2 regions of the Arthrobacter ramosus genome follow, and region 2 is predicted to be linked to the other one. Evidence: riboswitches for the same ligand, from Rfam matches in the RefSeq annotation. Region 2 holds a riboswitch; the other holds the start of a gene.
The links. Region 2 has a riboswitch for glycine ahead of lipA (lipoyl synthase). Riboswitches for the same ligand answer to the same signal wherever they lie in the genome.
Positions count from the first base shown of each region.

Region 1 (4,409 bases), 3.8 Mb from region 2:
AACGGGGAAGTACTCGTTGAGGCGCGAGGCGATGTAGTTCGCGGCAAGCAGCGCGGACTTGGTGGCTTCGGTGAGGCCTTCGCCGCCCATGAGCTTCACGTAGGCCCAGGAAACCGGCAACACACCCGCGGAACCGTAACGCGAGGCGGAAATGGCCACGCCGCGCCCGTCTTCATGGGCTGCGTTGTTGGCATCGCCGGGCATGAAGGGTGCAAGGTGCGCCTTGGCCGCGACCGGGCCAACGCCCGGTCCGCCGCCGCCGTGCGGGATGCAGAAGGTCTTGTGCAGGTTCAGGTGGGACACGTCGCCGCCGAACTTGCCCGGCTGGGCCAGGCCCACCAAGGCGTTCAGGTTGGCACCGTCAACGTACACCTGGCCGCCGGCTGCATGCACGGAGTCGCAGATTTCGCGGACGTCGGCGTCGTACACGCCGTGCGTGGAGGGGTAGGTGATCATGATGGCCGAAAGGACGTCCTTGTTGGCGTCGATCTTGGCCTGCAGGTCCGCGTGGTCGATGGTGCCGTCGGCCGCGGTGGCCACGACGACCACCTTCATGCCGGCCAGTACTGCCGAGGCGGCGTTGGTGCCGTGGGCTGAAGCCGGGATGAGGCAGACGTTGCGCTGGGCCTCGCCGCGGGAGTGGTGGTAGCCGCGGATGGCCAGCAGGCCCGCGAGCTCGCCCTGGGAACCGGCGTTGGGCTGGATGGAGACCTGGTCATAGCCCGTGATCTCCGTGAGGTCAGCTTCCAAATCTTCGATCAGTTCGCGCCAGCCCTCGGTCTGGGAATCCGGGGCAAAGGGGTGGATCGAGGCGAATTCCGGCCAGGAAATGGCTTCCATCTCCGCGGTGGCGTTCAGCTTCATGGTGCACGAACCCAGCGGGATCATGGTGCGGTCCAGCGCCAGGTCGCGGTCCGAAAGCTTGCGGATGTAGCGCAGCAGCTGGGTCTCGGAACGGTGGGTGTTGAACACCGGGTGCTGAAGGTAGTCGGAAGAACGCTCGACGGCGGCCTCCAGGGCGAAGCCCTCTCCCCCGCCTGCGAGCGAAGCGCCGAACGCCGCAGCGACGTCGGCGAGGACGGTCGCCGTCGTCGTCTCGTCAACGGAGACGCCGACCGTGTCGGCGTCGATGCCGCGCAGGTTGATGCCCTTGGCCTCGGCGGCTGCAACGATCGCGGCAGCCTTGCCCGGGACCCGGACGGTGACGGTGTCGAAGAAGCTGCCGTGCAGGACCTCAAGGCCCGCGGCCTTCAAGGACGCCGCCAGGGTCCGGGCGTGGTTGTGGGCGGTCTCGGCGATCGCCTTCAGGCCATCGGGGCCGTGGTAGACCGCGTACATCGAGGAAACGATGGCCAACAGGGCCTGCGCGGTGCAGATGTTGGACGTCGCCTTCTCGCGGCGGATGTGCTGCTCGCGGGTCTGCAGCGCCAGGCGGTAAGCGGGAGTGCCGGCGTCGTCCTTGGAAACGCCCACCAAGCGGCCCGGCATCGAGCGCTCGAGGCCCTTCTGGACAGCCATGTACGCGGCGTGCGGGCCGCCGAAGAACAACGGCACCCCGAAGCGCTGGGTGGAGCCGACGGCGATGTCGGCGCCCTGCTCGCCCGGAGGCGTGATCAGGGTGAGGGCGAGCAGGTCCGCGGCGACGGTGACGAGGGCACCGCGTTCCTTGGCGGCGGCGATCACGGCGGCATGGTCGAACACCCGACCCGAAACGCCCGGCTGCTGCAGCACGATGCCGTTGATGTCGCCGTCGGGCAGGCCCCGGGACAGGTCCGCGATCTCCACCTCGAAGCCCAGCGCCTCGGCGCGGCCCTTCACGATGGCGATGGTCTGCGGCAGGCAGTCGGCGTCGAGGACGGTCTTGCCGTCATGGGCCGTCTTGTTCTTATTGGCACGGCGCATCATCAGGAAGGCCTCCGCCACGGCGGTGGCTTCGTCCAGCAGGGAGGCGTTGGCGATGGGCAGGCCCACGAGATCCTGGACCATGGTCTGGAAATTCAGCAGGGCTTCGAGGCGGCCCTGGGAAATTTCCGGCTGGTACGGGGTGTAGGCCGTGTACCAGGCCGGGGATTCGAGGATGTTGCGGCGGATCACTGGCGGAGTGACGGTGTCGTAGTAGCCCTGGCCGATCATCTGCACGGCCGTCTTGTTCTTGGCCGCCAGCTTGCGAAGTTCAGCCAGAACTTCCACCTCGCTGAGGGCGTTCTGGAGCGTCAGTGCGACGTCCTGGCGGATGTCATTGGGAACCGCGGTGTCTACGAGCGAATCGACACTGTCGTAACCAACAGACTTGAGCATGATGTCAATGTCGGCCTGGCGGCGGGCGCCGATATGCCGGTCAACGAACGTAGTGGAGGTTGAACTAACCGTCACGAAGGAACTCCATCAATAAGGCGGCGAAGGGTACGCCACAGCTAATCGGGTTCCTCCCCGCTCTGTATTGGACCTGAGAGTTTCCGCGGAACCGTGCTTGTGGCACTGTTTCGCTTGCACCGTCGGTGAGCACGCGTCAGCGTGCTGCTTTCCAGAGTTGCCTTGCCGCGGCGGTGCGTGGGCCTGAGAGATTCCTGGGGAGGATTTGCTCCTACGGCGCCTGCATCACTTGCCTGCAGGACTCTCCCGCCGCAGATCAAAGGCTTATTCAGTTATGTGAATCGATCGTGGTTGCCGGTGACGGCTGCCACAACTCTCAATTGTCCTATGGACTGCCCGCGACCGCAAATGTGGTCACCGACCCCGCCCGGCTTTCCCAACTAGCTCGCACTAGATGTCGTTTTGGAGCCTCTAAACGACAACAACTGCGAGTTAGTTGGGCCCCACTCAGTCACGGAGGCGTTCGACGGCGGCCAGCAGCGCACCGACGTCGGCGCTCCTCGCGCTGGCCTTGACTTCCGTATCACCGGCGCCGCCCTCAAGCATTGCGTTGAAGTAAAGTCCATCGCCCATATACCGGACCGCTTTGGCCATTTCGGGCCCCACTTCCTCGGCCAGCACATCGAGCCATTGCTGCTGGATCCCGGCGAAGCGCCTGCGGGTTTCTTCATGCGCCACTTCCGCGAGCCGCGTAGCTGCCACGAACACCCGGTCCAAGGGAGTATCCGCCCAGAGGGAAGACTTGATGAAGAACGCGGCCGCGCCTTCGGGTGCTGCCTTCATTGCCTCGATATCCAGCGCGGCAAGCCCGTCCATGCGTTCAAGCAAGGAACCGATCATGGCTTCCTTGTTGGGGAAATGGTAGAGCAAGCCGCCCTTGGAGACGCCTGCACGCTTTGCGACGGCGTCCAGGGTGGCAGCCCGCTCCCCCACCTCGATCAGCAGGGCTTCAAAGGCATCCAGGACAGCGTCCCGGGCAATAGGTTTTCGCGGCATGGTGTCCATCATCCCTTAGTTCGATGCGGTAATTTTATAAGTCAGATTGAAACTATACCGTCCAGACGGTACAGTTATCTTCATGTTCACGCCGTCCACAACCCAGCACCCCCGCACCCCTTCGATCCAATCCGCCCCGTGGCGCGATTGGGCTGCCCTGGCACTCCTGATGTTCCCCGTGCTGCTGGTGGCTGTGGACAATACGGCACTCACATTTGCCCTGCCGCAAATCGCCCGTTCGTTGGAGGTCGGGGGCGTGCAGCTGCTGTGGGTCGTCGATGCGTACCCGCTGGTTCTCGCAGCCCTGTTGGTGTCCATGGGAAACCTGGGAGACCGGATCGGCCGCCGGCGCTTGCTGCTGATCGGCAGCACGGGCTTTGCCGCCGTTTCCGCGGCCACCGCCTTCGCGCCGTCGGCTGAATGGCTCATCGCTGGACGCGCCAGCATGGGCATCTTCGGCGCCATGCTCATGCCGTCCACGCTGTCCTTGATCCGCAACATCTTCCCGGACCCTAACCGCCGCCGGCTCGCCGTCGCCGTGTGGGCCGCGGGATTCTCCGGCGGCGCCGCGCTCGGGCCGATCTTCGGTGGCTGGCTCGTGGAGCACTTCTGGTGGGGAGCCGTGTTCCTGGTTGCAGTGCCGCTGTTGCTGCCCCTGCTCGCCTTCGGCCCGTCCCTCATTCCGGAGTCCAAGGATCGCAACCCGGGCAAACCGGACGTTCCCAGCGTCGTGCTGTCCATCTTGACGATGGCCCCCGTGGTTTATGGCATCAAGGAGGCCGCCGTGCACGGTTTTGGCCCTGGACCCGCGGCCTTCATGGCGTCCGGCCTGGCCATGGGAATCGTCTTCGTCCGCAGGCAGCGCTCTTTGGCATCGCCCATGTTGGACGTACGGCTTTTCCGGAACAAGGTGTTCAGCACGGCCATCACGGCCAACGTCTTGTCCCTGTTCTCCATGACGGGCTTCATCTACTTCTTCGCGCAGCACTTGCAGCTCGTGGAAGGCCAATCCCCCATGCAGGCGGGGATCGCGATGGTTC
Region 1 covers NZ_BAAAWN010000001.1:3,996,800-4,001,208, forward strand. Annotated here, with positions in the region: gene gcvP (aminomethyl-transferring glycine dehydrogenase) at 1-2,373, opposite strand, end outside; glycine riboswitch at 2,426-2,533, opposite strand; glycine riboswitch at 2,535-2,632, opposite strand; gene ABD742_RS18400 (TetR/AcrR family transcriptional regulator) at 2,821-3,369, opposite strand; gene ABD742_RS18405 (MFS transporter) at 3,452-4,409, shown strand, end outside.
Region 1: it holds a riboswitch for glycine, as region 2 does, so the genes downstream of both, gcvP (aminomethyl-transferring glycine dehydrogenase) here and lipA (lipoyl synthase) in region 2, are expected to answer to the same signal.

Region 2 (4,409 bases):
CACTGGCAGGTCGACCCCTTCGCGGCGCAGGAGTGCTGCGTAATCGAGGACCTTCGGGGCGGAGAAGCACATTTGCGTGACAACGTGCGTGGCCAAATGTTGTTTGGCCAACAGGGCATCCAGCAAGTCCAGTCCGCTCACGGAAGGGTGCCCCTCGGGGTAACCGGCGATGCCCGCGGTGATGCTACCGCCGGAGTACTCGGCGATGTCCGCCAAGAGGGGAAGGCTCGATCGATAGGGGCCGGCAGCTTGCGCACCGTCTCCACCGATGGCGAAGACCTCCGCGATCCCGGCGGCCCCGCAGTCCCGGAGGATGCCGGAAAGCTGCGCCCGGTGCTCCAGCCCGCGCGCCGAGAGGTGCGGAATCACGTTGTAGCCCAGAAGGCTGAGCTTGATGGAAGCCTCCATGGTCCGTGCGATGCCGTGATGGGGCAGGCAGGTAACGGTGAGCGCAGTGGAAAGCGGCACAGCGGCCTGGACTTTCTCAACGATTCCGTCCGAGGGAATGATTTCAATCCGGGTGGGGAACATGCTGGCTCCTTGCGGATCAGGCCGTCGTGTGGTGTGCGAGGAGGGTGCGGGCTTCCTGGCGGGTGGTGCCGGAGTCCTGGATGCCTTCGGCGATGTGGGCCAGGTGGGCGGGGATTTCGCGGCCTTTCTTGCGCATCGCGGTGGCCCAGAGGCGTCCGGCGCGGTAGGAGGAGCGGACCAGGGGGCCGGACATGACGCCGAGGAAGCCGGTTTCCTCGGCTTCGGTGGCGAGTTCGACGAATTCCTGGGGTTTGACCCAGCGGTCCACGGGCAGGTGCCGTTCGGAGGGGCGCAGGTACTGGGTGATGGTGATCAGGTCACAGCCGGCGGCGCGCAGGTCGGTAAGGGCTTCGGAGATCTCTTCCCGGGTTTCGCCCATGCCCAGGATCAGGTTGGATTTGGTGACCATGCCGGCGGCCCGGCCCTGGGTGATGACGTCCAGGGAGCGGTCGTAGCGGAACGCGGGGCGGATGCGCTTGAAGATCCGGGGCACGGTTTCGACGTTGTGCGCGAAGACCTCCGGGTTCGAGTCGCAGATCGCCTGGATGTGTTCGGGTTTGCCGGAGAAGTCGGGGATGAGCAGTTCGACGCCGGTGCCGGGGTTCAGTTCGTGGATCTTGCGGACGGTTTCGGCGTAGAGCCAGACGCCTTCGTCTGCCAGGTCGTCGCGGGCGACGCCGGTGACGGTGGCGTAGCGCAGGGCCATGGCCTGGACGGAGCGGGCGACCTTGGTGGGTTCGAACATGTCCACGGGGGAGGGTTTGCCGGTGTCGATCTGGCAGAAGTCGCAGCGGCGGGTGCATTCGGAGCCGCCGATCAGGAAGGTCGCTTCCTTGTCTTCCGAGCACTCGAAGATGTTCGGGCAGCCGGCTTCCTCGCAGACGGTGTGCAGGCCTTCTTTTTTCACGAGGTTCTTCAGGCCCACGAATTCCGGGCCCATCTGGACCTTGGCCTTGATCCACTCGGGCTTGCGTTCGACCGGGACGGCTTTGTTGCGTTGTTCAACGCGCAGCAGCTTACGGCCTTCAGGTGCCAGGGTCATGAGGAACTCCATAATTCAGGTGGCGCGGACGCACCACGATGATTCGGTTCCTCCCCGCTCTGTATTGGACCTGAGAGTTTCCGCGTCTCCGCCTCTCGGCTGGACGCTTGCACCGTCGGTGAGTCCGGTTGCCCGGGCTGCTTTCCAGAGTTGCCTTGCCGCGGCGGTACATGGGCCTGAGAGATTCCTGGGGAGGATTTGCTCCTACGGCGCCTGCTGAAACGTACCGGCAGGGCTCTCCCGCCGCAGATCATAAGCACGTGCCGCCTTTCGGTGACACGTCTCACATGGTATCCGGTGCCTGTGCGGCACGCAAAGAGTGGCTGTCGCAATTGTCGCGGGTTCTGGTTGGCGCAAGGTCTAGCGGGCGCCTTGTGAGGACCATACGGAAGCTCCGAGTTCCCGCGAAATTGTCCACGCGGCGTCGCGGAGTTCGCGGACGGTGGCCTCGCTTGCCGGCCACTCGCTCGCGGAGAGCACTACCGACAAAACGGCGATGACGGTCCCGCTTTCATCGTAGACGGGGGCCGCGATGGAAGCTTCGCCAATCACCGCTTCCTCGTATTCCAACCCGAGCGCGTTCTTGCGCACTTCCTCAAGCTGGGATCGGAGGACTGCGGGGTTGGTAATGGTTTCGCCGGTAAATTCGGCCAGCGGCTTGCTGAGCACGTCGTTTTCGAACTCGGGGTTGTAGGCGAGTAGTACTTTTCCGAGAGCAGAGGCGTGGGCGGGCAGGTTGAGTCCTGTTTCCGGCATTTGCTCTGTGCCGTCTGGGCGGCGGTCGTGATGAATGATCAAAACTTCGCCGAGAAGGTTCACACCCAGTCGCGTCGCGTAACCGGTCCGTCGGGACAACTCGTGCATCCACCGCATCGCGCGGGCCCGGACGTCAAGGGTGTCGAGGTAGACGCTCGAAAGTTTCAGCAGCGCGGGCCCGAGCATGTAGCGGTTTCCGGAGCTTTCCTGGGCGACCAGCCCGTGTGCCTGCAGCGATTTCACGAGTCCGTGGACCGTGGAAGGCGGAAGCTCCAATGCGGCGGCCAGTTCGGAGATTCCAAGGCGCCTGGCGCCCTGAAGGAGCCCGAGGATTTTGGCCGCTCGGTCAATCGACTGGATCACAGCTCCACTCTCCCATCATCAATTGGCTTCTCCGTTCGACATGTCAATTTAACCCCTTGACAACCAGGGATCCTAAACGGCATTATTCGATAATACCGAATCAGAGTTGACAATGTCGAATCCGACTCTTCGGCTAATTTCATCCACCGTTCAAAGGAGAACTTTCGTCATGGACGAAAACCGCATGTGGCAGCGCGTCGCTGCCGAGTTCCTGGGGACCGCGTTCCTCGTGTTCGTAGGAGTAGGATCCGTCCCGGCCCTCGCCATCGCCCGCGGCAATGCGCCGTTTACCGGTTCGGAGCTGGGCTTCATCTCCCTGTCGTTTGGTGCAGTCGTCATTGGCACCGTCTACGTCTTCGGTTACATCTCGGGAAACCACATCAACCCCGCAGTGACCGTGGCGCTGGCCGCCACAGGGAAGTTCCCGTGGCGTGACGTGCCGGGATACCTCGCAGCCCAGGTACTGGGTGCTGTTGCAGGTTCCCTCGCGATCATTGCGGTCCTCGGCCAGAAGGCCAGTGAGCTGGGCCTCGGGGTGGCCGCCTATGGTGACATCCCCGTCTGGCAGGCTTTCACCGCTGAATTCATCGGCACGTTCATTCTGGTCTTCACGGTCTTCGGCGTGATCCACCGCAAGGCCGCACCGGGTTTCGCCGGGATTGTCATCGGCTTCATCGTGTTCGCCGCAATCATCCCCGTCGCGCCCGCCACGGGGGCATCGATCAACCCCGCCAGGACCACCGGGCCGATGCTCGTACAGTTCCTGATGGGCGGAACCGTTCACTGGGAGCAATGGCCTGTTTATGTTGTCGCCGAACTTGCCGCGGGCGTCGCCGCGGGATTGTTGTTCGGGCTCATCTCGCGCACCCAGGCTGACCGCACCTCGCTCACCGAGGCGCTGACCGAGCAGGAGTCCCGGGCGTGAACAAGCTGATCAACTCCCCGCAGACTCTGCTGGCAGACGCCCTGCGCGGTGTCGCCGCCGCGCACGGCCAACTTTCCGTTGATTTCGAGAACCGCATCGTTTTCAGCACCGCACCACGGGAGGGACGCGTCGCACTGGTCTCCGGAGGTGGCTCGGGCCATGAACCGCTGCACAGCGGGTTCGTCGGCGCAGGGATGCTGGATGCCGCGTGCGCCGGTGAGATCTTTACATCACCGACGCCCGACCAGATTCTGGCCGCCGCCACCCGGGTGGACACCGGGGCGGGGGTGCTCTTCGTGGTGAAAAACTACACCGGCGACCTGCTCAACTTTGAAATGGCCGCCGAACTCGCCCGGGAGCAGGGAATCGAGGTGGCCACCGTTGTCGTCGCAGACGACGTCGCGGTGGAGGACTCCACCTGGACAGCGGGCCGGCGCGGTGTCGGCACCACGCTGATTCTGGAAAAAGTTGCCGGCGCAGCAGCTGCCCGCGGCTGGTCCCTTGAGAAGGTACACGGGCTCGCCGAACGGACCGCCCATGCCGGGCGTTCCATGGGGGCAGCACTCACCAGCTGCACTGTTCCTGCCGTCGGCAGGCCCAGCTTCGACCTCCCCGAGGGCGAAATGGAACTCGGCGTCGGCATCCACGGCGAGCCAGGACGCAAGCGTGTGCCGGTGATGTCGGCCGCGGAACTCTCGCACGCGTTGGTCGAGTCGATCACCACCGACTATGACCTCGGCGGCAAACCTGTCATCGCTTTGCTGACCGGCCTGGGAGGAACCCCGCTGATCG
Region 2 covers NZ_BAAAWN010000001.1:148,860-153,268, forward strand. Annotated here, with positions in the region: gene ABD742_RS00745 (methylenetetrahydrofolate reductase) at 1-531, opposite strand, end outside; gene lipA (lipoyl synthase) at 548-1,573, opposite strand; glycine riboswitch at 1,623-1,726, opposite strand; glycine riboswitch at 1,728-1,826, opposite strand; gene ABD742_RS00755 (IclR family transcriptional regulator) at 1,934-2,692, opposite strand; gene ABD742_RS00760 (MIP/aquaporin family protein) at 2,862-3,617, shown strand; gene dhaK (dihydroxyacetone kinase subunit DhaK) at 3,614-4,409, shown strand, end outside.